DNA from 2 places in the Pandoraea sputorum genome. Region 1 is predicted to be linked to the other one. Evidence: predicted binding sites of a transcription regulator. Region 1 holds the regulator's gene; the other holds the start of a gene.
What was found. Region 1 encodes NrdR, which represses ribonucleotide reductase genes. Its sites were predicted from a motif close to CACNANATNTNGTG; they were not measured.
Positions count from the first base shown of each region.

Region 1 (15,611 bases):
CGCGATCAGATCGTCGAGGATGAAGCGCGGCGAGCGATGCGGGCCGTCGGCGGGCATCATCGGCGTGGGCCATCGGTACAGATTGCCCGCGCGTCCGTACATCAGACATTCGTGAGCGGCGAGATCGTCGACCGTCTGCGGTGTGCCATACGTCGCCAGATAGGCAGGGGACGCACACAGCATCATCGTCTGCTCGCCAAGCGAGCGCGCCTTGAGTCCGGGCGTGTCGTCGAGCCGCCCGCTGCGCACGGCCAGATCGTAGCCCTCTTCCACCAGATCGATGCGGCTGTCGCAGAACGCCATCTCGAGACGCAACTGCGGATGCGCCTTCGCCAGCGTCAGCAAGACCGGCGCGATGCATTGACGCCCGATGTGCACGGGCATCGTCACGCGTAACTTGCCCATCGGCGTCTGCGAACCGGCGCTTAGCTCGTCTTCTGCTTCGGACAGTTCCGTCAGCACCTTCGTGCAACGTTGATAGAACGTCTGGCCCTCACCGGTCAGATGCTGGCTGCGGGTCGTGCGGTGGAACAGGCGCACGCCCAGCCGCGCCTCCAGTCGGCCGATGCGTTTGGCGACAGCCGAGCGGGTGAGATGCAGCCGTTCGGCCGCGCCCGCAAAGCTCCCGGCGTCGACCGCCGCGACGAACGCTGAGATGCCCGAAAGCCGGTCGGGCGTGTAGGTCTCATTGGTTCTCATAAGTCGCCAATCAGTAGAGAATTTACCGTCACTGCTGCGAAGTATTCTCCAATAAGCTGATCCTTGTCCACCCGGCTCGCCGGGATATCCGTTTTGAAAACGTCGACGAGGAAATTGGCAATGACAACGATGCAGCAATGGCAAATGACGACGCTGGGCGAAGCCTCGCTCAAACTGGCGACCGTGGAAGTCCCGACGCCCGGGCCGCGCGAAGTGCTCGTGAAAGTGAACGCTGTGTCGCTCAACTATCGCGACGCCCTCATGATCGATACCGGCATGGGATTGCCGGTGACGTTCCCATTCGTGCCCGGTTCGGACATGGCAGGGGAAGTGGTGGCCGTAGGCGATGGCGTGACGCGCGTGGGGGTGGGCGAGCGCGTCATCAACACGTTCTGGGATCGCTGGAACGAGGGGGAACTGGCACCGGCCGGTTTGCAGATATTCGGTGGCACCTTGCAGGGGGTGCTTCGGGAGTACGCCGTATTCGACGAGGCGGCGCTCGTGCGCGCGCCGTCCACGCTTGACGCCGCCGCCGCATCGACGCTGACGTGTGCCGGGCTCACCGCCTGGTTTGCGCTGTTCGGCACCGGCCGCAAGCTTGCACCCGGCGAGACGGTGCTGTCCATCGGCACGGGGGGTGTGGCATTGTTTGGCGCGCAACTGGCGCTTGCACACGGGGCAAAGGCGATCGTTGTGAGCGGCAGCGAGGAAAAGTTGGCCCGCGCGGCGGCGCTTGGCGTGACGCATGGTGTCCAACGCCGGGAAGGTTGGGCGGAAGAGGTCCGTCGACTCACCGAAGGGCGGGGCGTCGAACAGGTGTTGGAACTGGCTGGCGGCGACATGCGGGAGACGATGGCGGCGCTTGCGCCCAACGGCAAAGTCTCGGTGATCGGCACGCTGGGCGGGGATTTCCTGCAAATCCCGGTCTATCCGGTGCTGCTCAAGCGGGCGCATGTGCAAGGCATCGGGGTGGGGCATCGCCAGGGGCTGGAGGCGCTCAGTGCGATGATCGACCGCCACGGTATTACCCCGGTGGTGGACGCCGTCTACGACTTTGCCGACGCCGCGCAGGCGCTGTCTCACCTGCGCCGAGGGGCGTTCGGCAAGGTGGTGGTGCGCGTCTCCGGGTCAGTTGCCTAACGTCCCAAGCTCGCATAAACTATCGACGCCACAAACCCCGCGTGACTGGCGATTAGGGCGCACACCCTTGTGTGCCCGAGGTGGAGCAACCCACCGGGAAGCGCCGGGGTCTTATTTGCCGTTCGCCTGGGCAGCCGTGATGGTTGGTGCTGCCCTGTCTATCGTCTTCCGAAGCACAAAGGAAGACGCGCCGCAGCATCCCCTCCCGGAAAATCTGTTCAACTCAACGGAACCGCCATGTTCGACAAATCGAAATCTACCGTTGCCTCCGTCGATCCCGACGTCTGGGCCGCGATTCAGAAAGAAAACCAGCGTCAGGAAGATCACATCGAGCTGATCGCGTCGGAAAACTACACCAGCCCGGCCGTGATGGAAGCGCAGGGTTCGCAACTGACCAACAAGTATGCGGAAGGTTATCCGGGCAAGCGCTATTACGGCGGTTGCGAGTATGTCGACGTCGTCGAACAACTGGCGATCGACCGCGTGAAGGCCCTGTTCGGCGCAGAAGCTGCCAACGTGCAGCCGAACTCGGGCTCGCAGGCTAATCAGGGCGTGTACTTCGCCATGCTCAAGCCGGGCGACACGATCATGGGCATGAGCCTCGCGCACGGCGGTCACCTCACGCACGGTTCGCCGGTCAACATGTCGGGCAAGTGGTTCAACGTTGTGAGCTACGGCCTGAACGAAGCCGAAGACATCGATTACGATGCCGCTGAGAAGCTGGCGCAACAGCACAAGCCGAAGATGATCGTGGCAGGTGCCTCGGCTTTTGCGCTGAAGATCGATTTCGAACGCATGGCCAAGATCGCCAAGTCGGTCGGTGCTTATTTCATGGTCGACATGGCGCACTACGCCGGTCTGATCGCCGCGGGTGTGTACCCGAACCCGGTGCCGCACGCCGACTTCGTCACCACGACCACGCACAAGAGCCTGCGCGGCCCGCGCGGCGGCGTGATCCTGATGAAGGCGGAGTTCGAGAAGCCGATCAACTCGGCCATCTTCCCGGGCATTCAGGGTGGCCCGCTCATGCACGTGATCGCCGGTAAGGCCGTCGCGTTCAAGGAAGCCGCATCGCCGGAATTCAAGGAATACCAACAGCAAGTCGCGAAGAACGCACGCGTGATGGCTGAGACGCTGGTCAAGCGTGGTCTGCGCATCGTGTCGGGCCGTACCGAATCGCACGTGATGCTGGTCGACCTGCGCGCCAAGAACATCACCGGTAAGGCTGCCGAAGCCGCGCTGGGCGAAGCGCACATCACCGTCAACAAGAACGCGATTCCGAATGATCCGGAAAAGCCGTTCGTCACGAGCGGTGTTCGTCTTGGCTCGCCGGCCATGACCACGCGTGGTTTCAAGGAAGCCGAAGCAGAACAGGTCGGCAACCTGATCGCCGACGTGCTGGACAACCCGGAAGACGCTGAAAACCTGGCCCGCGTGCGCGCACAAGTGGCTGAGTTGACCAAGCGTTTCCCGGTCTACGGCTAAGCCACGGCGTCGCACGCATGCGCTGCCCGTTCTGCCGGCACGACGACACGCAAGTCATCGACTCGCGTGAAGCGGAAGACGGCGCCGCCATCCGGCGGCGTCGGAAATGCCCGTCGTGTGACAAGCGCTTCACGACTTACGAGCGCGTCGAACTCGCCATGCCGGTTGTCGTCAAGAAAGACGGCAGCCGCGCCGAGTACGACCGCGCGAAAGTGCGTGCCAGTATGCAACTGGCGATTCGCAAACGCCCGGTGAGTGCCGAAGCGATGGATGCCGCGATTGCGCGCATCGAGTACAAGCTGCTGGCCGGTGCCGAGCGTGAAGTGATCAGCCAGCGCATCGGCGAACTGGTGATGCGCGAGTTGAAGCGGTTGGACAAGATTGCGTACATCCGCTTCGCCTCGGTCTATCGAAGTTTCGAAGACATCGCAGAATTCCGCGATGTCCTTGAGGAAATCGACAGTCCGGACGTCAAGCCCAAGCGCAAGCCGGTGGCCTGACTGCGGGCGGCATACGCTGCCAGCGTTTAAGACTGCCGGACAGACTTAGGTGGGGAACGCACCGCCGGTCGAATGAATGACGAAAAACCCGTTGTGCCTGAAAGGGCACGACGGGTTTTTTTATGGGCATCCGCAGGGTGACCTCATACGTTCATGACGGACACCCTCGACGCGGAACAACCCGAAATTCACGCATGGGACGCGGCTGAAAGGCGCTCCCACGCCGTTGCACGCGCGCTGCACGCTTCGGCGCTTTGGGGAAATAAGAAACATAATAAACACTGTTTTGGGATGATTCGGAAAATATTTAAATCAATATTATAAGAATGGTCCCAAATGAAAATTCTGATTGAATTATGGGGTAAGTACTAAAAATTATCTGAGTTGACGGGATTTCGATAGTTCGTCTCTAGAATTCACAGCCTTGCTGGTGACAGGTGTGTTGCCGTTTTGGCGGTAGCGAGTTAATTCGCTATTTGATGTGAATTGGAAATAAGAGATTTATCGAATGCAAAAGAATCATCCGAAGTCGAATGTCCTGCGTCAGACGAAAATTTGTATGGCAGCTGCGGCGGTGGCGGCCGCGGTGTTGCCCGCCTACGTTCAAGCACAAGCGGTGCCGCAGCAGCTTGCGCAATGGGAAATCAGCCGCAATGACCGGATTTCAGAAATTTCGAATGCAATTGGAGATTTACAAAAGAATCTTGATAAAGCGCGAGCTACGTCGCGTTTTGCCGATAAGGTCGATATTCAATTGGCTTGGGTGAAGACGGTTATCGCCGATGCCGCGGGGAACGAGGATAGAGAGAAATCATTCAAGTATCTGGCGTCCTCCATTGCGGATGATTTAGAGATCGAGGACTCGCTGCTTACCGATGCGGGGCGGAAGCAAAAGCTTGCACTGTCGGCGCTCAAGGAAAAGCTCGATGAAGCCTCTGCCGCAGCAGAGGGTGGTCGGCAAGACGACATCGACCGTGCGCAAAAGGCACTGGAAACAGAAGTCGCAAAGCACGCACGTTTTCTCGCCGACAGTGAACATGCGTTCGAGGCGCTCCAGCGCGAAGCGCGTCTGCTAAGGACGAAACGCGATCGTGTGCAAAGCGTGACGTCCGAGGCAGAGCTCAACGGACTGACCAATACCCGTCGGCTCCGTGCCACCACGTCGAACGTAGCAACACTTGGGGGGGCGCCGACGTGGAGCGATAAGCATCTGACGAATTTTATGGGGGCGGACGCGACGACCGATACCCACAGTGCGCTTGGCAAGGACAGCATCCTTGAATTCACGCGTCGTTCGGGAGAAGAATCGGATGCGATCGCAGGAACGAGCGGAGTGCGTGACGTGGGCACGCTCCACGCGCGCGGGTCTGCAGACCACGACGTGCGCGTCGACGGCGGTACGCTGAATATTCACAGGGAGATCGCAGGGGAGGGCCGACTTGGTGTCACGGTCGGCAAGGGGGGCACGCTGCATTTTGCGGACGGTGGCATCGGGGTTTCGTCGAATGCGAAGGACGTGACGTTGTGGGCCGGACGCAGCGAAAAGGGATCGCCTGAAGGCGGGGCCATCAAGTTTGGTGAGCACACGAGCGCAGGCACGGCAACGATCATCCTACATAAGGGCGGAAGCCTGTATTTCGCCGAGGGTGCGAACGCTGGCGTCAGTGACATCGATATCGCGCAAGGCGCTAGCGCCACGTTCCACGCCGCCAATGCCGCCGTCGCGAGCATCCAAAACGACGGGACGCTGACGCTTGAGGCGGGGTCGAAGGCGGGACGTGCCGATATCCTCAACCAGTCAGGCGCGCGTGCGACGTTTCTGAACGCCGATCTTCAACGAGCCGAACTCGTCAATCAGGGCTCGATGCGTCTGGAGCGGACGCAGGGCGGATCGGCGACGTTGATCAACGGTGTCGACGCGCATGTCGACGTGCTCGATTCGGATCTGCAACAGCTCGGTCTGGCCAACGTCGGTGTCGTCAACCTGCGAGGCAACACGCTGGCAGACGGTGCCCGCATCGAAATGCTCGGCGGCAACCTGAACATCTCGGGTATCGAGGCGCAGGCACCGGGGCGCAAGGCCGAGAAGACGCTGTCCATTGGCTCGCTAAGCGGTATCGGTCGCGTCGTCACGGGTGACACGAAGCTGGTGCTGGGGGATCGCGACGAAGACGATCGTTTCGACGGCGAGATCGTGCGCGAGGAGGTGTCGTCCGGCGGCGCGTCGAACGCATTGCGCCGTGCCTCCAAGTCGAGCGCGCAAGTTGCTGCGGCAACGGGTTCGAACGTCGTTAAGGCCGGTACCGGCAATCTGACGCTGGGTGGTGATCAGAGTGGCGTGGCCAGTCTGCGAATCGAAGGCGGCAGTGTGACGGCCGCGCATGCGAAGGCATTGGGCGCGGGCACTGTCACGGTGACGGACAACGGCGCGGTCAAGCTCGCGTCCGATGTCGATGGCGTGAGCCACATCGACAACGCCGGTCGGATCGAGCTCGGCACGAACAAGCTGGCTGTGCAGAAGTACACGTCGAAGGCGGGCGCGGAAATCAGTTCGCATGTGTCTCGCGTGGGGGATCGCGTCGCCGGTGGTGCGATTCAGGTGTCGGAAGACAGCGATTTCACGAACACGGCCATCAACGTCACCGTTGCTAACGACATCACGCTGGCGGAAGTGCAGGACAAACTCGGCGTGGTGAGCGTAGCCGAGGGGAAAACGGCCAGTCTTGGCAAAGTCACGATCGGCAGCATCGTCGGAGGAAAGACGGAAGATCCGACCGATCCGACGACGACCACCGATCTCACGGGCCCTACAGACCCGACTGGCCCGTCGGACCCTTCGGGCGTCATCACTAGCCAGAACGTCGTGCAGTACCTGGCGACCGACGGCAACTACAGCGCGAACGAGCGGGCGGTGCTGGCATCGGTCGACGGCGTCACCGTGGGCGACCTGACCTCGGGCGGGATCGGCGGCAAAGTTCTCTCGGAGATGGCGCTGCAAACGGCGGGATCGGACGAGCAGCGTCGCTCGGCGAGCTTGCTCTCGGGCGAATCGCTTGTGAACAATGCCCTCGCCGCGCAAGGCGCGACGACGGCATTCCAGCGCGGCATGCAGTCGCGCATGCTGGCGGGCGGCGCAATGTTCGACGACAAGACCGCTAACGGTGTGAGTGCCGACAACCACGGCATCGCGGGCTGGGCGTCGTTCTCGGGGGCAACACGTCGCAACGTGGCGATGCTCTGTCGTTCGACGTGCGCGGTATCGATGGCGCGATCGGTGTCGACAAGCGGATCGGCAGCAGCACAATCGTCGGCGCTTCGGTGGGTATGGGCAATCAGAACTCGAAAGCGAAGGGCATGCCGGGCGAGTCGAAGATCAACAGCGTGAGCGTGGGTCTCTACGGTTCGCACATGAACGACGCCAACGTATTCGTCGGCGGTGGCGTGTCGTACACGAATCACAGCGTGACGACGGACCGTACGGTGGCGGCACGCAACGCGTCGGCGCGTCTGTCGGGGAAGACGAGCGGCAACACGTTCGGTGCATTCGGCGAGATCGGTAAGCGCTTCGATGTGGCGGGCTTTAATGTCGATCCTTCGATTGGCCTGCGCTTCGCATCGACACGTCTGAATGCCTTCGACGAAACGAACCGCGATGGCGCTGCCGCCGCGGGTAACGACGGACTGAAGGTCGGCGCGCAATCGCAGACGTCGGCACGCAGCGTGCTGGGTGTGCGGTTCTCGCGCGACGTGATCACCTTCGACGGTGGCAAGGTGACGCCGATGATGCGTCTGGCGTACGAACATGAGTTCGGCAATACGCAAAGTAGCCTGACGAACTCGATTTATGGCGCACCGCGCGCGTTCAACGTAAAGGGTGCGAAGCTGGGCCGTGATGTCTTCACGGCTGACCTCGGCGTCGACCTCCAGCTCAAGAAGCGATTCAACCTGCACGTCGGCGGCAATGTCAGTGTGCGTCAGGGCGAGCGCGCGCTGGGCGGCGGCATCTCGGCGAAATATCGCTTCTAAGTGATGCGTCGGGCCGCGTGTGCTGCGGCTCGACTGAATGCAGTGGCGAAACCCGTCGTGTCCACGAGGACGCGGCGGGTTTTTTCGTTCCGAAATCCCAAAAACCATCGGAGGAAATGTCGCAATTACACGGGCGGTATGTGGTGTCTCGGCGTCAGGCCCACGTCCGTTTGGGACGACGGCGGATAAAACGCAGCCGGGTATGAGCGATTAATTAAAATTAAAATTCAATCGCAATGGGATTTAACGGTTATTGGATTAAATGGTGACGGTTAGGCGAAGTACCAAAGCGCATTGATATCGGGAGTGTTCGGATAAATCAACTCCAGAATTTGCCGGAATGATGGCGGCCGCAAAGCCACTGTCTGAAGCGTGATGAGGAAATTCATCATTTGAGGCGAATTGAATAGGAGTTGTCTAATGCGAGGGAATCGTCCGAAGTCGTATGCGCTGTGTCAGACAAAGATTTATGCGGCGATCATTATGGCGGTTGCGGTGATAGGGGGGGCTCCGAATGCTTCGGCCGGAAGTCTTCAGTCAAGTGGGATGGAAAACCGAGAGCAAAGGTTGAAGGCGCTTGTTCCCCTCGATCAACACCTAAAAAACGTCGAAAAAGAGAAGTCGGATGAACATGGAAAGAATATGTCTCTGCTGGGGACGGAGATTCCGATTCATAATTCTCTGACAAACATTATCGATGCCGATGAGTTGAAGAAGGCTCTGGGGAATCAGGTGGCGGATATACAAGACGCCATTGACGTTGTTCAGAAGCGGATAGATGAAGGCACGGAACTGCCGAAGGATAGAGAGCTCATTCAGGAACTGAATGACCTGAAAGGGAGGGTCGATGCGCTGGCGAATAGCCAAAATCCATTGGTAGGACCGGAGCGCACTGCATTGGATGATCTCTTGACGGATGATGCGAACAAATTCAAGGAGTCGCTCGCGGCATTGGTTCAGGCAAAGAAGGATTCCGAGCTCGTGGGCTATAAGCTTCAACGTTGGCGTGACGCCGACGATGAAAAGACGGCGAGTAGTCTCAGCGTCACCAAGGAATTGAACGCGTCTGCCAACGGGGTGGATCTTGTTCCCAATACCGACTACGTCACATGGAATGACAAGAACCAGATCGACTTCATGTCGGACGCCGTTCCTGTCGATGGTCAGTCGCTGATCGATGCCAAAACGACGCTTGAGATTTCGGCGCGCTCCGGGCGATTGTCCGACGCAATTTACGGCGCCACCAATCAGCGGCGGGACGTGGGGACCATCCGCGCAGTAAGCGGCGCAGATCACACAGTGCGTGTCGACGGCGGCACGCTCTCCGTTCATCAGGGCATCGACGGGGAGGGCACTCTGACGATGAATGTCGGCAGCAACGGAGCGCTCGAATTCGTGGCGGGCGGGCAGGGCATCTCGGATGCCGCACAGCACATCACGCTGAGTGCAGGAAAATCGGATGGACAGCCACCGGACGCACCGGGGGGCACGATCGATTTCTTCAAGGGAACGAGTGCCGGAGCGGCAAGCTTCCAGATCCACGACGCAGGCGCACTCACATTCAACGCGGGCTCGACCGGGGGCAGTAGCGTCATCGACGTCGAGAAGGGGGGAGTCGTCGGGTTCGACGAGGCCAATGCCGCCGACGCTACGATCCTTAACAGTGGGTTCGTGGGGATGCGAAAAGCCAAAGGGGGCGCCGGGGTCATTGAAAACAGGAAGGGCGGGCAACTCGCTGTGGTGGATAGCGACCTGGAGACGCGCCAGATCCTCAATGCTGGCTTGACCAATCTTTCCGGAACGACAACGGCGGACTCGGCAACCATCAAGATGGAGGACGGCGCGCTCAGTCTGGTGGACCTCGAGTCCAACCTCCGAGACGATCCGCCGGCCGAACGGTCACTGACCATCGGCTCGCTTTCGGGCAGCGGCCATGTGGTCACTGGCGGCAAGACGCTCAAGCTCGGCGCGCTTGGCAAAGATGATGTCTTCAGCGGCGATATCGTCAAGCTCGACACCGATAAGCTCGGTGCCACCGTCGCCAAAGTCGGCACCGGCAACCTTACCTTCAGCGGTGACCAGAGCGGCATCGATTCGCTGACGGTCGAGAACGGCACGCTCACCGCAGCGCACCGCAACGCCCTCGGTACCGGGCTGCTCGCGCTCTCCGCTCCGGGTACGATCTCGCTGGCCAACGACGTCTACGACGTCAGGAAATTTGAGAATGCGGGCACGCTCAAACTCCACGGTTACCGGATCGTGATGGATGAATACGAATCGAAGGGCAAGGACGCCAGGATCGAGTCGGACGCCAAGCGCGATCCGAACGCGCCCGACGACGTGCATCGCGGAACGATTCACATCAAAAAGAAGGGCGACTTTACGGATACCAAGATCGTTCTGACGCCGGATGGATCGGTAAGTCCCAAAGAACTGCTCGACAAGAAGATTCAGGTCGTCACGCATGATCCCGATGCCGACGTGAAACTCGGCGAGGTCGACTACGGCAGTATTCCTACAGAGCCGGGCGATGGGGGCGGTGACGGTGGCGACGGTGGCGACGGTGACGTCGTCATCGATCCGGGCAAGGAGATCGCGTTTCTCGATCCCGGTGCACCCTACACTGGCAACGAAAAGGGCCTGCTCGATTCGCTTCAGGGCGTGACGCTCAACGACATCATCGAGGGCCGGGTGGGCGGTGCAGTCCTCGGGCAACTGGTGCTGTTGCCAGCCGGGTCGGCCGAACAACGGCGCGCGGCACGCATGCTCTCGGGCGAATCGCTTGTGAACAACGCGGATGCTGCCTACAGTGCGTCCGACGCCTTTCGCAACAGCTTGCAGACACGCATGCTCGCGGGCGGCTCGCTGCCCGACTGCAACGCTACCAATGGGCAGCGCGCGGGCCAGAACGGCATGTCGGTCTGGGGCGCTTTCAAGGGGGCGGGCACGGATCGGAGCGACGGCGAACAGAGCTTCTCGACCTCAGGCATCGACGGCGCCTTTGGTGTCGACAAACGCCTCAATCAGAACGTGCTCGTGGGTGTCGCGCTCGGGTTGGGCAGCCGGACGTCCCGCGCCGACGATCTGCCGGGCGACGCCAGCATCAGAAGCGCCAGCGTCGGCCTCTACGGCTCGTATCTGAGCGACGCCCGCTGGTTCGCCAACGGCGGCCTCTTCTTCACCAACCATAACGTGACGACCGACCGTACAGTGGCGGCCCGCGATGTGTCGGCGCGGGTCGCGGGCAAGACCAGCGGCCGCACGCTCGGGCTGTTCGGTGAAGTCGGTCAGCGCGTACTCGTCAGCGGCATGAGCGTCGACCCGTTTATCGGTATGCGGATCGCCTCGACACGTCTGAATGGCTATGACGAAACGGATCGCGACGCTGGACAGGGCAGAAACGGCCTGCACGTCGGGTCGCAGATCAGCAACTCGCGACGGGCCATTCTCGGCGTGCGTCTCTGGCGCGAGTTGGTGAATACGAGCGGCGGCAGCGTGATTCCGTCATTAAGGCTGGCCTACGAACATGAGTTCGGCGATACGCAAAGCAGCCTCACGAACGCCATTTACGGTGCGCCGCGCGCGTTCACGGTAAAGGGTGTCAAGCTTGGCCGCGATATCTTCACTGCCGATCTCGGCGCAGACGTGCGCGTCACGCGGCAACTCAACGTCCGTGTCGGCGGAAATCTGAGCCTGCGCTCAGGGGAGAAGGCCATCGCGGGCGGCGTATCGGCGAAGTACATGTTCTGACGCAAACGCAAACGCAAACGACAGGCGCCAAAGCGCATGTCGTAACAAACAGGCCCCCCACAAGCAAACCGCCCGGTCAACACCGGGCGGTTTGCTATTTCTATGGCGCGGCCATGTTGTCAGAACGAGTGCGACACCCCGATGTAGGCGCCCATCTGGTTCTTGCCCGCAGGCGGATTGTCCAGCGAGTCGCTCGGAATTGCCGCCACCGAGAAGCTCTGGCCCGAGCTGTTCATCACGTACGCGATCGTGCCGTACAGGAAAGTGCGTTTCGAGAGGTTGTAAGTGGTGCCCAGTTCGGCCATCGTGGCGTGTCCGAAGCCCCCAGGTACGTTCACGTGATAGACCGCCGCGTTCGCGGCCCACGCCGCCGTCGCCTGATACTTCACCCCGGCCCAGTAATGGTCGGCGCGTGTGGCGAAGCTCGGGGCGGGCGCGTCCGGCGCGGACATGTGCGTGTAGCCCAGCGAAATCGTGAAGCGGTTCAGGAAGATGTTCGCGCCAGCGAAGTATTCCCGCGAGGTGGCGAACACGTCGGTGAAGCGTCCGTTGGTGTCGCGAATTTCGTCATACAACGCGCGCAACTGGAACCGGTCGTGCGTGTACGTCAGCTGTGCGCCCATGCCACGGCCGTTGTTGAACTGCCCGGCGATGTTGGAGAAGGCGTACTGACCGGCAATGTCGAACCCGCGCCAGTTCGGGCTTTGATAGTTGACGGTATTGCTCGCCTGCGGCCAGTTGCGTCCGCGCACCAGCGACGCCGACGAGAAGGCCTGCTGCTGGAACGGATCGAAGTCCCAGACGCCATTGCTGATGAACAGGTTGCGCCCGAGCGTCAACTGGCCCCACGAGCGGGAGTTGAAGCCGACCAGGGCACGGCGGTCGAAGATCGAACCTGAGCCGTTGTTGTTGTAGCCGTTCATCAACTGGAAGCCACCTTCCAGATTGAATACCGCATGCAACCCCTGTCCGAGATCCTCGTAGCCGCGCAGGCCGAACAGGCTCGTGCCGTAGTCGCCGCCCTGCGCGCTGAAGCGCGAGGTGGTGCCACCGTTGCCGTCCTGCAAATTGTTCATGAACTGAAAGCCGCCATCGACGCGGCCGTAGAGTTGCACGCTCGATTGCGCGTGCGCAAACGTACCGATGCCGCAAAGCAGGCTTGCTGCAATGAGCTTCTTCTTCATGATCTGCTCCCCAGGTTGCGTTTTGCCCCGCACCTTCTTTTGCGTGGTTATGCCCGTCGTCGTCGCGACACGCCCGCGCGCGGGCGTACACAGACATCGGCGGAAAAGCCTGAAATTTCGTTACGACTGACGAGAAATCGGCAAGCGGGGACGCCTGGGCAACGGGCGCCGCGTGGGGGAACGCGGCCGGTTGCGAGTGATGCCTGCACGCTCTGCATATCCATTTCGGACACTGCGAACGTCACGCTCTGGTTTTCAGAGATCGTTGTCATGGCAGTCCACTGGCGTTGGGTCGGCGGCAGCGCGATGCGCGCGCTGCCATGCGACCGGAATGCGTGGCGGGAAGGGGCGTAACGATCCAGCGTGTGGGTCGATTAAGTTCGTATTAAGTTCGCATTACGTACGATTTCTCGACGCGATACAAACGCACCTTCGCCTGATTGGCTTCTTTATATCCGAATTCCTCCTGACGCAACATAAGGGAAAGGCTTAGTTTTTCGACTGTTGCGCGCCAGCAACCAGAATGCTTCCGACATGACATTTCTGTGGCGAAAAGTCTCGTGGGAGCTTTTCAGTCGTCCGTTTTGGTCTGCGGCTCGGGCACGTCAGTCCGGCGCACCAAAGGCTTCCATCTTGCTGGCGAGGTGCGTGAGCAAGCGGTTGGCGGCACCGGACAAGCGTCGTCCGGCGCGCGTGATCAGATGCGCCTCGGCACTGCTGAGAATCGGGTGGTCGATGGGCAGTGCGCGCAGTACGCCCGCGTCGATCTCCTGAGAGACGGCAAAAGTCGGCAAAAACGTTGCGCCAAGCCCAGCCCGCACGAAGTGCTTGAGCACGGAAATCGAGTTGGTGGTCACCGCTGGCACGAGCCGGTGCTTCTCCGACTGCTCGGCCAGTTCCATCAATTGACGCGTGCCGTAGGAGCCGTGCATGAGCGCGAGCGGCACATCGTAGAGCGCGTCGAGCGTGAGCGTGCCGAGCTTGTCCGCCTTCGCGATCAGGGGCGAGCCGGGAGCGACGATCGCGTGCACCGGTTGCGCCAACTGGGCGCGCGAGACGATCTTGGGCTCGGCGGGCGGGTTGTAGACGAGTCCGATATCCGCATCGTCTTCCGCCACGAGCCGCATCACTTCATTCGTCCCGGCCAGATCGAGCGTGAGGGTGATGTCGGGGTAGCGCCTGCAGAAGAATTGCAGCGGCGCACCCATCAGATCGCTGACGAAGCCCTCGCCGACGGCCAGCCTGATATGGCCGCGCCGCAGTCCGCGCACTTCCTGAAGCTTGGCGAGCAAGTCCTCCTGGTGCGCGCGCTGCTCGCGGTAGTACTCCATGAGCAAACGGCCCGCCTGCGTCAGGTGGACCCCGCGCTTGTGACGTTCGATGAGCGGTAGCGCCAGTTCGGCCTCCAGCAAGGCGATCTGGCGGCTCACGGCGGACGGGGCGATGTCGAGTCTGTCGGCGGCGGCGCGCACCGTGCCGCACTGGACGGCTTCGAACAGATACGACAGACGGCTTTCGTTGATGGCAGGTGTCATGCCCTAAAGACTAATAATTAGAACAAAAATGTTCAAGCGTTGTCATTGAGCGTCGTTTTTTTTCAATCCACACTGCGAAACATGCGGATCGGCCCCGACGCCGTGCAACGAACCCAGGCGAGGCCCGGTGTCGGCGGTCCGATTCCGCGCCACTCACCCTTCGGAGGCACCCGATGAGCCTGACGATTCCACCGCGCAATTCGCGATTCGGCATCGATCATCCGCTGGTGACGGTCCATGACCATCCGCGGCGGCTGGCGCATTACGAGCGCATGGGGTTTGCCCCGTCGCCGGTGTCTTATCACCCGTGGGGTACGGTCACGTCGCTGATGATGTTCGGCGACAACTTCATCGAACTGATCGGCGTGGACGACGCGAGCAAGTTCGGCACGAACGCCGTCGGCGACTTCTGCTTCGGACGCTATCTCGGCAGCTTCCTCGCTCGCGAAGAGGGCGTCTCCCTCATTGCACTGCACAGCAAGGATGCTCGCGCCGACCACACACGCCTCACGCAGGCCGGGCTGGAGACGCAGGGCATCATCGATTTTCGCCGCGCGATGCGCAAACCCGACGGCACGCCCGACGAGGCGGTGGTTGCGCTGGGGCTGTTCATCGACGACTCGCTCGGCGACGCTTCCAATTTCATCTGCCACCAGCATCGCCCCGAGCTGATCTGGGTGCCCGAGTGGCAGAACCACGCGAACGGTGTCACTGGCATCGTCGGTATTACGTATGTGACGCCCGACACGGTGTCGTTGCGCACGCTCGCCACGCGCTGGCAGCGCATGTACGGCGCGCGCCACGTCGATCTGTACGACGGCGGTGCGGTGGCCGATACGGGGTGCGGGCACTTGCGGGCGATGTCGCCGCAGCGCGCCGAAGCACGTTACGCCGCCGTGGGCTTGCCGATGGCGCAGGGCGTACGCACGCACGCCGTGGCCATCACGCTGCTCACGCCGGATCTGGCGCACGTCGAGGCGCTGTGGCGCGAAAACGGCGTGCCCTATGGCTATAACGAGCATGGACTGGTCGTGGAGCCCGAGTTCGCGGGCAATGTGGTGCTGGAGTTCGTCAATCACTAGCGCCAGGACCGGAACCCGTCAAAACATCACGATCCCCTGAATTTACTCACCGACCGGATGTCCCGGGCGGTGTCGAGCAACGCGGCGTCGCCCGTGGGGGCGGCGTCATCTTCGCAGTCAAATTGGAGTCAACATGAAAATCATCGGAGTGGTCGGACTGGGCAATATGGGACGCGGCATGGCGCTGTCGTTGCAGCGCGGCGGTTTCAC
Region 1 is NZ_CP010431.2:1,429,255-1,444,865, forward strand. Features, by position in the region: gene NA29_RS06500 (LysR family transcriptional regulator) at 1-699, opposite strand, end outside; gene NA29_RS06505 (zinc-dependent alcohol dehydrogenase family protein) at 829-1,839, shown strand; ZMP/ZTP riboswitch at 1,871-1,978, shown strand; gene glyA (serine hydroxymethyltransferase) at 2,077-3,324, shown strand; gene nrdR (transcriptional regulator NrdR) at 3,342-3,824, shown strand; gene NA29_RS06520 (autotransporter outer membrane beta-barrel domain-containing protein) at 7,074-7,850, shown strand; gene NA29_RS06530 (autotransporter family protein) at 8,418-11,600, shown strand; gene NA29_RS06535 (porin) at 11,720-12,784, opposite strand; gene NA29_RS06540 (LysR substrate-binding domain-containing protein) at 13,390-14,319, opposite strand; gene NA29_RS06545 (VOC family protein) at 14,493-15,401, shown strand; gene NA29_RS06550 (NAD(P)-dependent oxidoreductase) at 15,535-15,611, shown strand, end outside.

Region 2 (15,611 bases), 2.1 Mb from region 1:
GAATACTTCGAGCGCTTCTTCGCGGTTCATATGGGGCGACCCTGTGGAACGGTGTTGCGGGGGTTTCGCTGTGTGCGGCCCGGAGTATATACGGAAAGCCCGTAGTTCAGACCGGACCGCGACCGGATGAGTCTCAATCAGCGCATGCCGGGCATCATGCCCTTCATGCTGCGCATCATCTTCATCATGCCACCGCCTTTGAGTTTCTTCATCATCGTGCGCATCTGATCGTACTGATTCAGCATGCGGTTGACTTCCTGCACCTGAACGCCCGCACCGGCGGCGATACGGCGCTTGCGGCTCGCCTTGATCAGTTCTGGCTTGGCGCGCTCGGCGGGCGTCATCGAGTTGATGATGCCTTCCATACGGCGCACCTGCTTCTCGGCCTGATCCATATTGGTCTGGCTGGCAGCGGCCTGGAACTGGGCCGGCAACTTGTCCATGAGCGACGACAGGCCGCCCATCTTCTTCATCTGGCCGATCTGCGCCTTGAAGTCGTTCAGATCGAAGTCGCCACCCTTCTTGACCTTGTCGGCGAGCTTTTGCGCGGCCTGAACGTCGACGCCGCGCTGGGCTTCCTCGACGAGCGCGAGAATGTCGCCCATGCCGAGAATCCGGTTCGCCATGCGATCCGGGTAGAAGACTTCGAGGCCGTCGAGCTTTTCGCCGACACCGACGAACTTGATCGGCTTGCCCGTGACGTGACGTACCGACAGCGCAGCACCGCCGCGCGAGTCGCCGTCGAGCTTGGTGAGCACCACGCCGGTGAGCGGCAGTGCGTCGTTGAAGGCGCGGGCGGTGTTCACGGCGTCCTGACCCAACATGGCGTCGACGACGAACAGTGTTTCGATCGGTTTCAGCTCAGCGTGCAGGGCACTAATTTCCTGCATCATCGCTTCGTCAATACCCAGGCGGCCGGCCGTATCGACGAGCAGCACTTCATGGTGATGACGACGCGCCCAGTCCACGGCGGCGCGGGCGATATCGACCGGCTTCTGGTCGGGTTGCGACGGGAAGAAGTCTGCGTCGACCTGCTTCGTGACCGTCTCCAACTGGGCGATAGCGGCGGGGCGGTAGACGTCGGTGGAGACCGTCAGGACCTTCTTCTTCTGGCCGCGCAGCAGCTTGGCGAGCTTACCGACGGTCGTCGTCTTACCTGCACCTTGCAAACCGGCCATCAGGATGATGGCGGGCGGGGTGGTGGCGAGATTGAGTTCGGCGGCACGGCCTTCGTAGTCGCCGCCCATGAGCGCGGTCAGTTCGCGCTGCACCACGCCGACGAGTGCCTGTCCGGGCGACAGGCTGGAAATGACTTCCTTACCGAGGGCCTTTTCCTTCACCTTGGCGATGAAATCGCGCACCACCGGCAGGGCGACGTCGGCCTCGAGCAGGGCGAGGCGCACTTCGCGCAGCATTTCCTGCGTGTTGGCCTCGGTCAGCCGGGCTTCGCCGCGCAGGGTCTTGACGACTTTGGCAAGGCGCGTAGTGAGATTGTCGAGCATGAAACGTATCCTGTAAGACCTTCAGCGGCCTCGGTTGCCTGCCCCCCGGGCCGTAGACGGCGGTGGCAAGCACGGCAGCGCGCCCCTCATGGGCTGGTGTAAACTTCAAACATGACTATTTTACTGTATGCGCTGACCGCCATCCTCTACGCCGGGTTGGCGGTTTGTTCGTGGCAAGGATACCGGCGCGACGCCGCGCTCGCACTCGCGGGCGGTCAAGTCGCGCCTGCGCCTGTCACGGGCACGCCCTCACGCTGGCCGATGCAGCTTTCGCTGTTCGCCGCGCTCGTGCTGCACGGGGTGTTGCTGCATCAGACGATCTTCCGCGCCGACAGCATGCACTTCGGTTTCGCGTACATGCTCTCGGCCATGTTGTGGCTCTCGGTCGGCATCTACTGGATCGAGAGTTTCTTTTTCCCGCTCGAGAGCCTGCGACTGATGGTCACACCCGTGGCGGCCGTCGCGTGTCTGTTGCCGATGATCTTTCCGGACGTGCGCATTCTGGGCTTTGCCGCCAATCCGGTGTTCAAGGCGCACTTCATCATCGCCAACATGGCTTACGGTCTGTTCGCGCTGGCGGCGCTGCACGCATTGCTGATGATCTATGCCGAACGGCAACTGCATCCGTCGCGCAGCAATGAGGCGACGGGCTGGCTCTCGCGCTGGCTTGAGACGCTGCCGCCGCTGCTCACGATGGAGAAGCTGCTGTTCCGTCTGATCGGCGCGGGGTTCGTGCTGCTCACGCTGACGCTGATCTCCGGCGTGATGTTCTCCGAGGCGCTCTTCGGGCGCGCGGTGCGCATCGATCATAAGACCGTGTTCGCGGTGGTGTCGTGGCTGATGTTCGGCGCGGTGCTGCTGGGGCGGCATTTTTACGGGTGGCGCGGCAAGGTCGCGCTGCGTTGGGTTCTGGCGTCGTTCGTGGCGCTGTTGCTGGCGTATGTCGGTTCTCGCTTCGTGCTTGAGGTGGTGCTGCATCGCATGACGGAGACTTGAAGCGCGATGCGCAATATCCTGCTGTTACTGTTGCTCCTTATTGCCGGAACGTGGTGGATGCGCCACAACGAGCGTAAGCGCAATTCCGAAGGCCCCCAACGAAATGAGCGCATGCGCACGCCGCAGGGCAATGGTGGCCAGACCACGACTCAGCAATCGCTGCCGCCCGCCGAGCGCATGGTGCGTTGCAGCGAGTGCGATACCTATCTTCCCGAAAGCGAATCGCTGTCGGGCGCTGGCGGCAAACACTTTTGCAGCACCGCGCATCGCGACGCCTACCTCGCGCGCGAACACCGCGTCTGAGTCCTGCTGCGCGGCCCGTCCGCGCAGCGATTGCGCATCTGCGCGCATCTCTGCTCATCGCGCCCATGCCCCTGTTTTCCTGTGAACGCCGTGCGTTGCCGCTCGCGACGTGCGTCGGCTTGCGCATGCCTGTCGCATGCACTAAAACACAGTAACCGACCCCATTCGTCGAGTTGCGTTGAAGCGGTCTTACAGGCGGACGGGGCGACGACAGGAGGGCGCAATATGCTAATGCGCAGACGGATGTATTTCCTTCTTCCCGATCTGGCCAGTGCCCAGCGCACGATGAGCGATCTGTTGCTCGCCCGAGTCGAGGAGCGTCACATCCACTTTATGGCACGTGACGAAATGGACCTGGAGGGACTGCACGAGGCTAACCTGCTACAGACTTCCGATATCGTGCACGGCGCCGAAGCCGGGCTCGTGATCGGTGGCTTCTGTGGTCTGGCAGTCGGTGCAGTCGCGGCGTTTTTCCCCATCGTGGGCACACGTCCCCAATGGGAGTTGATGATCGCGACGGCACCGCTCGGCGCGCTGTTCGGCGCATGGGTGTCGAGCATGATCGGTGTCTCGGTGCCCAACTCGCGACTCAAGGCGTTTCGTGAACCGCTGGAGCGCGGCATGATTCTGCTGATGGTGGATGTGCGCGAGAGCCGCGTCGAGGAGATTCGCGAGATGCTCAAGGAGCATCACCCCGAAGCCCATATGGAGGGCATCGAGGCCGCGATTCCGGCGTTCCCCTGAAATCGAACGGAGGGAGACCAAGGACAGTGACGGTATCGAGAGTGCAAACGCGTTTTACCGGCCGGCAACGGCCATTAGCGTCGCACCTGTGAGCGGCGCGGGAGGGTGTCCGTGTTGTATGACACGAGAGCGGCGCCATCCCCGGGCGTGGACACGCCCACGGAAGCCTCTCGGCCAGGTCAGGCGAGGGGCTTCTTCTTTGGGAATTTCCTTTTTATTTTTCGACTTGTTTCGGACGAAGTCCCACATGACACTGGGACTTCGCTTGCCTCGCGGCGGACTCTCCGGCCGGGCCGGTCACCGGCGACGTCACGCCAAGTGGGCTACAATGCCACCCCTCGCTCTACGGGAGTTCGTTGTGCCCGTCATGCTCCAGTCATCTGCGTCCCCTAACGTTTCGCTCCGGTCGTTTGCCCCGCTGCTATCTACCTCGTCTTCATCGATGAGTCGATTCGGACGGTGCATGGATGTCGACGCCGCCACGCGTTCGAGGGCAGACGCATGAACGCGCCGGACAAACTGCCAGCGCTCACACTCGACGCGCAAGGATGGGTGCGGGAGGCAGAGCGCCTGCCGTCGCCGAACTTCGACGTGCGTCCACAAGGCATGCCCATCGGCTTGCTCGTGGTCCACAACATCTCGCTGCCGCCGGGGCAATTCGGCGGCGACGAGATTCCGGCGTTCTTCCAGAATCGGCTCGATCACGACGCGCATCCGTTCTTCGACGAGATTCGCGGCGTGCACGTGTCGTCGCATTTTCTGGTGCGTCGCGATGGTGCGTTGCAACAGTTCGTTTCATGCGATGCGCGGGCGTGGCATGCGGGGGCGTCGTCGTTCGAGGGACGCACGCGCTGCAACGATTTCTCGATCGGCGTCGAATTGGAAGGGACGGACGACGTGCCTTTCACGGCGGCGCAGTACGCGACATTGGCGGCGCTTACGCGTGTTTTGCGTGAGCATTATCCGATTCAAGCCGTGGCCGGACATGCCGATATAGCACCTGGTCGGAAGACGGACCCGGGGCCACACTTCGAGTGGCAACGGCTGCGGCGGATGGCCGCGCTGGAAGCGCAGGCGTTGCCGTTTCAGAAGGCAGATTAACCCTCACCGGGCGGCAGGTTTTGCTTGACACGAAGACCCGACGGGCCTTCCCGGGAATGAAATTTTTGAGTTTGCGGAGTGCGTCATCTCCACTATACTTAGTGCCAATCCGGCCCCCAACCACTACATATAGTGGTCAGTGACCGGGAAGCAAGATCCATCAATACCGTGCTTGTCCTGCGGCGTTTTGTGGGGCGGCACAGCAGCAAAGCCGTGCAGCGGACACCTCGAACCCTTGGCCGTCCGTCGGTCGTGCGGTGTTCAGCACTTCGCTCCATCGGCGCCCCCAGGGCGCATTTTTGCCGACTTCAGTACTCAGTATTGCTGGTGGAAGTGCGCTAACAGCACCATCTCATTGGAACGGGAGTTTTTACATGCAGACTAACGAAAACCTCACCCGCCCGAACCCGACGCCCGCCGCGAACGCTGGCAGTGGCACGGGTGCGTCGGCGCCCCAGACGACGGGCGCATTCGAACCGGCGACCAACGCCGACTTCAAAGTGATCCGACGCAACGGCACGGTGGTGGGTTTCGAGCCGTCGAAGATCGCAATCGCAGTGACCAAGGCGTTCCTGGCAGTGAACGGCGGTCAGGGTGCGGCTTCGGCGCGCGTACGCGAGCTCGTGGAGCAGTTGACGGAGAACGTCGTGCGCGCATTGGTGCGCAGCCGCCCGAACGGCGGTACGTTCCACATCGAAGACATTCAGGATCAGGTCGAACTCGCGCTGATGCGTGAAGGCGAGCACAACGTCGCTCGCGCCTATGTGCTGTACCGTGAGAAGCGTTCGCAAGAGCGCGCTCACGCCGGTGAGGCCGCGCAAGAGTCCGCAACGCCCGACACCCCGGTGCTGCATGTCACCGACAACGGTGTGTCGCGCCCGCTCGACATGGCGGCACTGCGTGGCGTGGTGAGCGCAGCCTGCGAAAATCTCGGCAGCGAAGTCACCGCCGAGCCGATTCTGGCCGAGACCATCAAGAACCTGTACGACGGCGTGCCGCTGTCGCAGGTCTACGATTCGGCGATCCTTGCCTCGCGTACCCTCATCGAGAAGGAACCGGCGTACAGCCAGGTCACCGCTCGTATCCTGATGCACACGATCCGCCGCGAAATCCTCGGCGAAGAAGTGCCGCAGGGCGAGATGGCTGCGCGTTACATCGAATACTTCCCGCGCTTTATCAAGCAAGGCGTTGAAGCCGAACTGCTCGACGAGCAACTGCTCTCGTTCGATCTGGGCAAGCTGGCCGCCGCGCTCGACGCCAACCGCGACCTGCAATTCAACTACCTCGGCCTGCAAACGCTGTACGACCGCTACTTCCTGCATATCGATAGCCATCGCATCGAAATGCCGCAAGCGTTCTACATGCGCGTGGCCATGGGTCTGGCACTGAACGAAGTCGAGCGCGAAGCACGTGCGATCGAGTTCTATCAGATCCTGTCGAGCTTCGACTTCATGAGCTCCACGCCGACGCTGTTCAACTCGGGCACGCGTCGCTCGCAGCTCTCGTCGTGCTACCTGACGACCGTCTCGGACGATCTGGAAGGCATTTACGAAGCGCTCAAGGAAAACGCACTCCTGTCGAAGTTCGCCGGCGGTCTGGGCAACGACTGGACGCAGGTTCGCGCTCTCGGCTCGCACATCAAGGGCACGAACGGCAAGAGCCAGGGCGTTGTGCCGTTCCTCAAGGTGGTCAACGACACGGCCGTGGCCGTGAACCAGGGCGGCAAGCGCAAGGGCGCGGTCTGCGCTTACCTGGAAACGTGGCACCTGGACATCGAAGAATTCCTGGAACTGCGCAAGAACACGGGTGACGATCGTCGCCGTACGCACGACATGAACACGGCGAACTGGATTCCCGATCTGTTCATGAAGCGCGTGATGGAAGGTGCGGAGTGGACGCTGTTCTCGCCGTCGACCTGCCCGGATCTGCACGACAAATACGGCCGCGCCTTCGAACAGGCTTACACGGCTTACGAAGAGAAGGCCGCACGCGGCGAGATCAAGCTGTTCAAGAAGGTGCCGGCACAAGCGCTGTGGCGCAAGATGCTGGGCATGCTGTTCGAAACCGGCCATCCGTGGATCACGTTCAAGGATCCGTGCAACATTCGCTCGCCGCAGCAACACGTGGGCGTGGTGCACTCGTCGAACCTGTGCACGGAAATCACGCTCAACACGAGCGAGACGGAAATCGCCGTGTGTAACCTCGGCTCGGTGAACCTCGTGGCTCACCTGAAGCAGACGGCCAACGGTTACGAGCTGGATCACGAGAAGCTGCAACGCACCATTCGCGTGGCGATGCGCATGCTCGACAACGTCATCGACATCAACTACTACGCGGTGGCGAAGGCGCGCAACTCGAACCTGCATCACCGTCCGGTGGGCATGGGCATCATGGGCTTCCAGGACTGCCTGCACCTGCTGCGCACGCCGTACGCATCGAACGCCGCCGTCGAGTTCGCCGACCGTTCGATGGAAGCGGTTTGCTACTACGCTTACTGGGCATCGACCGAGCTGGCCAAGGAACGGGGTCAGTACTCGTCGTACAAGGGCTCGCTGTGGGATCGTGGCATTCTGCCGCAGGACTCGCTCAAGCTCCTGATGGAAGAGCGCGGCGGTTATGTCGACGTCGATCTGTCGAGCACGCTCGAGTGGGACAGCCTGCGCAAGCACATTGCCGCGCACGGTATGCGCAACTCGAACTGCGTGGCTATCGCTCCGACGGCCACCATCTCGAACATCATCGGCGTGTCGGCCTGTATCGAACCGACGTTCCAGAACCTGTACGTGAAGTCGAACCTGTCGGGCGAATTCACGGTGGTCAACGAGTACCTGGTGCGTGACCTGAAGGCCCGCGGTCTGTGGGACGAAGTGATGGTCGCCGACCTGAAGTACTTCGACGGTTCGCTTGCCCGTATCGACCGCGTGCCGGCCGACCTGCGCGAGATCTACGCCACGGCGTTCGAAGTCGAGCCGAAGTGGCTGGTCGAAGCGGCGTCACGTCGTCAGAAGTGGATCGATCAGGCGCAGTCGCTCAACATCTATATGGCTGGCGCGTCGGGCAAGAAGCTCGATGAGACGTACAAGCTGGCGTGGACGCGTGCGCTCAAGACCACGTACTACCTGCGTACGATGGCCGCAACGCACGTCGAGAAGTCGACGGTCAGCCACGGTGCGCTGAACGCGGTGCCGAGCTCGGGTGGTGTGTCGGGTGGCTTCTCGGCCGAGCCGACCTCGCCGCTGGCGCAGCCGATGCCGGAAGCCGAAGGCGCCGTCTGCACGATGCGTCCGGGCGACCCGGGCTTCGAAGAGTGCGAGGCTTGCCAGTAAGTTGTTTGTGATGCGGTGCCGCATGTCACATGCGGCACGCGTCCTCGGGAAAACCCCGTCGATCCGAAAGGGCGACGGGGTTTTTCTTTGGCTGCGGCCAACGTCCGTTTTCGGATCAGGCCAGATCGATTCGCATCGACAGATCGAGCGTCTGACCGTGAGCGAGTACTGCGTGGTCGGTGTCGAACTCGCCCACGCGATGCGTCGATGGCTCCAGACAGAGATAGGGGCGACCCGCAGGCGAGTGCAGGACGAGCCAGGTGGCATCGTCGCTGCGTACGGTGGCGCTGCGCAGCCCGCCCGCATAGTCGATGCGGGCGTCGAAGCGTCCCGACTCAGTGGGGACTTCGGCAAACCACGTCGAACGTCCGCCCGTATCGAGGCCACCACCGACCGACACCACTTCCATCGGCCCGACGTGCACGCGTTGCTCGCTCGGCCAGCGGATATCTTCAGACGGCGAACGCCAGAGCGCCTCGGACTCGAACGTCACGCGCGCGCCTGCGGGCCAGCGGAAGTACGGGTGCAGGCCGAGCCCCGCAGGCATCTCCTGCGCCGAGAGGTTGGTGAGCGAGAGCTGCATGTCGACGCCTTGGTCGTCGAGCGTCACCGAAAGGTAGGCCTGATAGTGCCAGGGCCATTCGGGTTGCGCGGGGCTGTCGAGTTGCAGCACGCAGCAATGCGGACTTTCGTCGACGACCTCCCACGCGCGTCGCAGTCCCCAGCCATGCAACGAACTCGAGGTGGCGGGCGCCTCGTGAACGGCGATGGTGCTGCCGCGCCAGTGCAGCGTGTCGTCGCGCAACATATTGGTATACGGCAGCATTGGGAATGCACCGGCCTTGGGCCATTCGTCGGAGGAAAATGGCTCGTTGCCGAGCGGTACGAGGTAGTCGAACAGGTCGCCGCGGGTGTCGCGACGCGCCAGACGGGACAGGCGCGCGCCGCAACCCGGCTGCACTTCGGCGATGAGCGCACCCCTGGCAAGGCGGATCGGTTTGCCGGGGGTGAGGGTGAGCGGTGTCGGACCCGGTTGATCAGCCGGGGCGCCCGGGGTGGCCGGGGCCTTTGCGCCGTCGGCGCGTGAAGATGTCATCGTCAGTATCTCCTTCGTTGGCGCCGGGGAGGTGGAGGCAGTGGCGCGCGCCGAAATCTTGTGTTCCGGTCCGCGACGCTTTGGCGCTTGCCGCACAGGATACGCCAATGCAGCCGCGCGTCATTTTGATGCACTGCAAACGCTGTCGTGCGACGTCGTTTCGTGGCAAGATGCCGGTCCCGCAAGGCCGCACGTCGCGTGACGGCGGTATGCTCGCAAACACTAGGTATTGTGGTGGCGGCATAACTCGACACAATATATGGTGTCGATGGGCTGGAATGCATCACGGTATTGTGCTAAATTGGAGTCATTCGATCGACGTCGGGAGATCATGATGTTGCAAGACAAAGATTGCAGCCTCGGGACCGGAGTCATCGTCGACGTTGTCATTCAAATTTGCGCGAAAGCGAATCTGCTTTACCCCCAATACCAAGCATTGCCACTCGCGGATTTTTCGTCGTCGTCCTCTGATTGACGGCAGCAATATCGCAATTTTTTCGTCGGCCTTCGTGCGCGAACGGCTGATCTGTCACTTCGGCGATACGCGTGCCAAACGTGTTTCGCATCAACCTGAACGGACCGAGACCCTATGCTGAACTGGGAAGAAGAGACCTCCACCGCCAAACCGGCACCTGCCGCAGCACCGGCTGCGCCTGCATCGAACATTCTGGGCACGCAAGACGACACGCCGCACACGATCGCCTCGCAGTCGACGCGCCGGGTGAGCGCCTCGGACAAGCGCGTGATCAACGGCACGACGGACGTGAACCAACTGGTCCCGTTCAAGTACAAGTGGGCCTGGGAAAAGTACCTGGCCGGTTGCGCGAACCACTGGATGCCGCAGGAAATCAACATGTCGCGCGACATCGCCTTGTGGAAGGATCCGAACGGTCTGACCGAAGACGAGCGCCGCATCATCAAGCGCAACCTCGGCTTCTTCGTGACGGCCGACTCGCTTGCCGCGAACAACATCGTGCTGGGCACCTATCGCCACATCACGGCGCCGGAGTGCCGTCAGTTCCTGCTGCGTCAGGCGTTTGAAGAAGCGATCCACACGCACGCCTATCAGTACATCGTCGAAAGCCTGGGTCTGGACGAAGCCGAGATCTTCAACGCGTATCACGAAGTGGCGTCGATTCGCGACAAGGATGAATTCCTGCTGCCGTTCATTGAGGTGGTGGCCGATCCGTCGTTCAAGACGGGTACGCAGGAAGCTGACCAGAAGCTGCTGCGTTCGCTGATCGTGTTCGCCTGCATCATGGAAGGCCTGTTCTTCTACGTGGGCTTCACGCAGATTCTGGCGCTGGGCCGTCAGAACAAGATGACCGGTGCTGCAGAGCAGTATCAGTACATCCTGCGCGACGAGTCGATGCACTGCAACTTCGGCATCGACCTGATCAACCAGGTGAAGCTGGAAAACCCGAATCTGTGGACGCCGGAATTCCGCGAAGAGATTCGCGAGCTGTTCAAGAAGGCGGTCGAGCTCGAGTATCGCTACGCAGAAGACACGATGCCGCGCGGCGTGCTCGGTCTGAACGCGGGCATGTTCAAGAGCTACCTGCGCTTCATCGCGAATCGTCGTTGCGCACAGATCGGTCTCGAAGCGCTCTACCCGAACGAAGAGAATCCGTTCCCGTGGATGAGCGAAATGATCGACCTGAAGAAGGAGCGCAACTTCTTCGAAACGCGAGTGATCGAGTACCAGACCGGTGGCGCACTGAGCTGGGACTAAGCATTGAGTGAAAAATGGATGCGTCGCGCAAAGCGAGCATCCATGCGGGTTTCGAGAGGGTGATGTGTGCGTGCCTGGCACGCGTGACTGATGCAAGAGAAGACGAAGAAGAGACTTCGGTCACACACATCATCCTCACTCGCACGTTGAAGTTCTCGCTTCAAAGTTTGCTTCGGAGATCGCTTCAGAGATCGCAACGAAGCGCATGTCGAAGACACAGCAGAGCACGTCGAAGACATCGAACACACGCATCGCACGCATCGACATGCGAGTGTGATGTGCATCAAATACAACAGATTGACTTCTTCGTTACGATTGATGTGCGCTTTTTTACGCACAAAGTATTAACATCGCATCACAAAAGAATTATTATTCGCTCAAATAAATTGCAGTCTCGATGAACACACGAAAGCACTCACTGCTTTCCTCCCGCGACAGAGAGCTGGTAGTTACGGAGCGTAAAAACCTTGGTGCATAGCAAGCTGTATCGCTTATCCGCTATCGCAATCTCCTCCATCCCGATGACGGGACAGGCAAGCTACCCCCCGAAGAATCTGGCGATCCCCCTTTCTCAAGACAATCGAATTGCTGGCGGCAATGTCGCCGGCAATTTTTTTGCGCGCGTGACCACATACGGTCAGCGTCATGCGCGCAGCGCCGAATTCATTAGCGTAAGCGGTCGTAGTCCGATGCGTACGCCGATGAATAGCCCGCTCGCCGGCGGTTCCCGCACGGTGGTCGGGTTTCCTTCTCAGGTAGTTTCGTTTGAGTGATCTCTCACGTTAAGGAGTATTGTCATGGCTACGATTAAGAAGGCTGTTGCCAAGAAGCCGGCGGCTAAGAAAGCTGTCGCCAAGAAGCCCGTTGCAAAGAAGGCTGTCGCCGCCAAGAAGCCGGTAGCGAAGAAGGCTGTCGCTGCCAAGAAGCCGGTAGCGAAGAAGGCTGTTGCCGCTAAGAAGCCGGCAGCAAAGAAGGTTGCCGCTAAGAAGCCGGTCGCCAAGAAGGCAGCAGTGAAGAAGGTTGCTGCTAAGAAGCCGGTTGCCAAGAAGGCAGCGGTGAAGAAGGTTGCCGCCAAGAAGCCGGTCGCCAAGAAAGCAGCAGTGAAGAAGGTTGCCGCCAAGAAGCCGGCCGCCAAGAAAGCAGCAGTGAAGAAGGTTGCTGCCAAGAAGCCGGCCGCGAAGAAGGCAGTTGCTGCCAAGAAGCCGGCTGCGAAGAAGGCTGCTGCCAAGAAGCCTGCTGCAAAGAAGGCTGCTGCTAAGCCTGCTGCGAAGAAGGCCGCTGCGAAGCCTGCCGCGAAGAAGCCTGCTGCGAAGAAGCCGGCCGTCAAGAAGGTTGCCGCTAAGCCTGCTGCCGCTGCTGCTCCGGCCGCAGCACCTGCAGCTGCACCGAAGACGGCGCTGAACCCGGCAGCGGCATGGCCGTTCCCGACCGGCAGCCGTCCGTAATCCGAGTGCCGATGCAGGAACCAAGGCACTTAGGTGTCTTTTGATCGGGTAGGCCTACCCGATCCGAAACCCGCTGTGATGAGCGATCGTCACAGCGGGTTTTTTCATGACGAAATAAAAATGGGCGACTCGAAGTCGCCCATTTTTTCGTCGTGACGTGAAGCCTTAGTGCGTTACACGCGTCACGCCGCCGCTCGAGAGCAGGCGCACGCGCTGACCCGGCTGGAATGCCTCGTCGGCATCCTGAGTAATCGCGCGCAACTCACCGTTGTCCAGACGCACGGTGATCTCGAGACCGGCCTTCTTGCTCATGCGGCTTTCGATGGCCTGACCTGCCACAGCCCCCAGCAGACCGCCGACGATGCCCGTCGCAATCGAACCGCGACCGCCACCGATGGCGCTGCCGCCGATGGCGCCGAGCGCGCCGCCACCGGCAATGCCCAGAATGCCCGGGTCGCCGTTGCTGCTATCGATCGTGACCGGTCGCACCGATTCGACCGTGCCCATTCGCACGACCTGTTCGCGTTGCGCCTGACGGCTGTTGTAGACGCTTGCCGAGTTGCTCGGGCCGAACGCTGTGCAGGCGGACAGTGTGAGCGACGCCGCAGCGGCGAGGATGATTAGCGGTGTGGTGAGTCGTGCCATCGTTGTGCCTTTCGTGAAATCATTCGAAGCGGTGGCCGAACGCTTCTTCATATTGCGCTTCGATTTCCGAGCGCGTCGGTGCATACGTCTGCGGACCCTGCTCGGCAATCTTGAGCGAACCCATCAGGCTGGCCAGGCGGCCAGTCGTCGGCCAGTCGAGGCCCTTTTCGATGCCATACAGCAAACCGCCACGGAACGCGTCGCCGCATCCGGTGGGGTCGACGACACGCTTGGCGGGCACGGCAGGAATGTCGTGTTGCTTGCCGCCGGCGAAGATCTGGGCCCCATGTTCTCCGCGCGTGACGACAAGTGCCTCGACACGCGACTGGAGATCTTCCATCGACCATCCGGTCTTCGTGCAGAGGAGCTTGGCTTCGTAGTCGTTGACCGCGAGATACGTGGCAAGTTCCACCATGCGACGCAGTGCCTCAGGCGACAGAATCGGCAGGCCCTGACCCGGATCGAACATGAACGGCACGCCCGCAGCGGCGAATCCTTCGGCGTGCGTGAGCATGGCGTCCGAGGCATCCGGCGCGACGATGCCGAGCGTGGCACCCTTCGCGTCGGCCACACGGTTACGCGACGAGAACATCATCGCACCCGGGTGGAAGGCGGTGATCTGGTTGTTGTCCAGATCGGTGGTGATCATCGCGTTGGCCGTCATGCTGTCCGTGACCGTGCGCACGAACTCCGTCGTCATACCGAGCGACTGGAAGCGCTCAAGGTACGCGGCGCCATCTTCACCAACCGTCGCCATGACGACCGGCGAGCCACCTAGCAGATGCAGGCTGTAGCCGATGTTGCCGGCACAGCCGCCGAAGTTGCGGCGCATCGTCGGCACGAGGAAGCTGACGTTCAGGATGTGCACCTGATCAGGCAGGATGTGCTCGCCGAAGCGGCCTTCGAACGTCATGATGTTGTCGTAGGCCAGCGAGCCGCAGATCACGGTAGTCACGGGAAAGTCCTTGCGAAAAGTAAGCGGGGGAGCGCCAGCGGAGGAGTGCACGCGGCGAGGGGCGTCATGAAGTAACGATACCCCGGCGGCCGTATGGCCGCGTCGGGGTACCGTCACGAAGTTGAATTACGACAGTGCGGCGAGCGCAGCGTCGTAATTCGGTTCGTTCTTGATTTCCGGCACCAGTTCCGCGTGCACGACACGGTTGTCGGCGTCGAGCACGACCACAGCGCGTGCCGACACACCGGCGAGCGGGCCGGTCGTGATGGCAACACCGTAGTCCTTGAGGAACTCGCGACCGCGCATGGTCGAGAGCGTGACGACGTTGTTCAGACCTTCGGTGGCGCAGAAGCGGCTCATCGCAAACGGCAGGTCAGCCGAGATCACGAGCACGACAGTGTTCTCGAGCTTGCCGGCGGCTTCATTGAACTTGCGGGTCGACGTGGCGCAGGTCGGCGTGTCGAGGCTCGGCACGATGTTGAGGACTTTGCGCTTGCCAGCGAAGTCGTCGAGCGTGACGTCTGCCAGTTTTGCGTTGACCAGCTTCAGAGCCGGTGCGGTCTGACCCTTTTGCGGGAATTGGCCGTCGACTTCGATGGGGTTGCCCCCGAGCGTGACTTGGGACATCTATATCTCCTAGGTTGAGTGCAACAGCGCTATCAGGGATAGAACGCGAGCACCCGGTAATTACTGGCTAGCGCTGCCTGCGCCGACAATCGTAACCGAATCGTGCGTTCGCTGCGTGGTGCCAGACCGGCATCGCGCATGGTTGCCCCGGTTACGTAGTCGTTCGCTGAAAAAACGCGACGCACGACCGGCTTTCCGTCGATATCCGACAGCGTCAGTTCGAGCGATGGCCAGGCCAGTGCGTGGTCGGCTTCGTTGCGCACGAAGACGGTGAGCGTCATCGGTACGCTGTCGGTTGGGGCATCGGCAGATGTGGCGGAAGCGTCGCTGGCGGTGACCGGGCTTGCGGCGGCTGCCGACGCTACGCCGCTGTCTTTGTCGCTGTCGCCGTTGCTACCGACGGCGTCGGTCACCAACGTCACGCTCGAAATCTGGATCATGTCCGGCTGGCGCGGCAGCCCGACCGCCACATGCATCGGACGACCGATTGCGGCGAACAAGCCGTGCAACGCCGGTACCCGGTCGACGAGCGCCGCGCGCTCGATCCAGGCCCATTGGCAAAGCAATGCGATGACGGCCAACGTCATGAGCACGCGCCAGATCACGCGCGCCGCGCCGGGGCGCCTGTCCGCGACGGTGGAAGGGGTGTGCGCCTGCGCGCGCGAGGAAGGCGAGGCCGTCGGCGCGGTAAGCACGGTGGGATCGTCGTCGTCCATATAGCGGCCCGGGCCGTGCTGCATCTGCGCGCGGCTTTCGTCGGGCGAGCCGAGCAGGGCGGCAATGGCCGTGGGCGTCAGCATCTCCGGCACAGGCTTTTCGCCGGTGACTGGGGACAAGGAGGACGAAGCGGTCGATGCGGTCGGTGAAGATGACGACGTACCTTCGTGCGTGGATGGGCGTGTGGCCGTTGGGGCCGCCGACGCGGCGTCCGGCGTCGCGCTGGGCGATGAGGATACGGGCGGGGTGTCGTCCGCTGGCGGATCGCAGAGATACGCGCGTCCGTCGAATACCTCGCGGCAATGGCCGCAGCGCACGAGGCCGTCGCGCAGCTTAAGCTGATCCGCGACGACGCGAAAAACGGTGTGGCAGTGAGGGCAGCGGGTAGCGAGAACGCGCGCGGACTGGGTCATGAGGCTCGG
Region 2 is NZ_CP010431.2:5,036,361-5,051,971, reverse strand. Features, by position in the region: gene NA29_RS22305 (hypoxanthine-guanine phosphoribosyltransferase) at 1-30, opposite strand, end outside; gene ffh (signal recognition particle protein) at 138-1,502, opposite strand; gene NA29_RS22295 (cytochrome C assembly family protein) at 1,614-2,498, shown strand; gene NA29_RS22290 (PP0621 family protein) at 2,505-2,801, shown strand; gene NA29_RS22285 (DUF1269 domain-containing protein) at 3,033-3,545, shown strand; gene ampD (1,6-anhydro-N-acetylmuramyl-L-alanine amidase AmpD) at 4,047-4,646, shown strand; gene NA29_RS22275 (ribonucleoside-diphosphate reductase subunit alpha) at 5,021-7,972, shown strand; gene NA29_RS22270 (aldose epimerase family protein) at 8,088-9,068, opposite strand; gene NA29_RS22265 (ribonucleotide-diphosphate reductase subunit beta) at 9,658-10,800, shown strand; gene NA29_RS25895 (hypothetical protein) at 11,268-11,573, shown strand; gene NA29_RS22260 (histone H1-like DNA-binding protein) at 11,598-12,245, shown strand; gene NA29_RS22255 (outer membrane lipoprotein) at 12,411-12,890, opposite strand; gene NA29_RS22250 (carbohydrate kinase family protein) at 12,910-13,845, opposite strand; gene tpx (thiol peroxidase) at 13,972-14,472, opposite strand; gene NA29_RS22240 (DUF3426 domain-containing protein) at 14,505-15,602, opposite strand.
Region 2: NA29_RS22275 (ribonucleoside-diphosphate reductase subunit alpha) is a predicted target of NrdR. The motif match lies at 4,768-4,781, and genes of this name have one in related genera.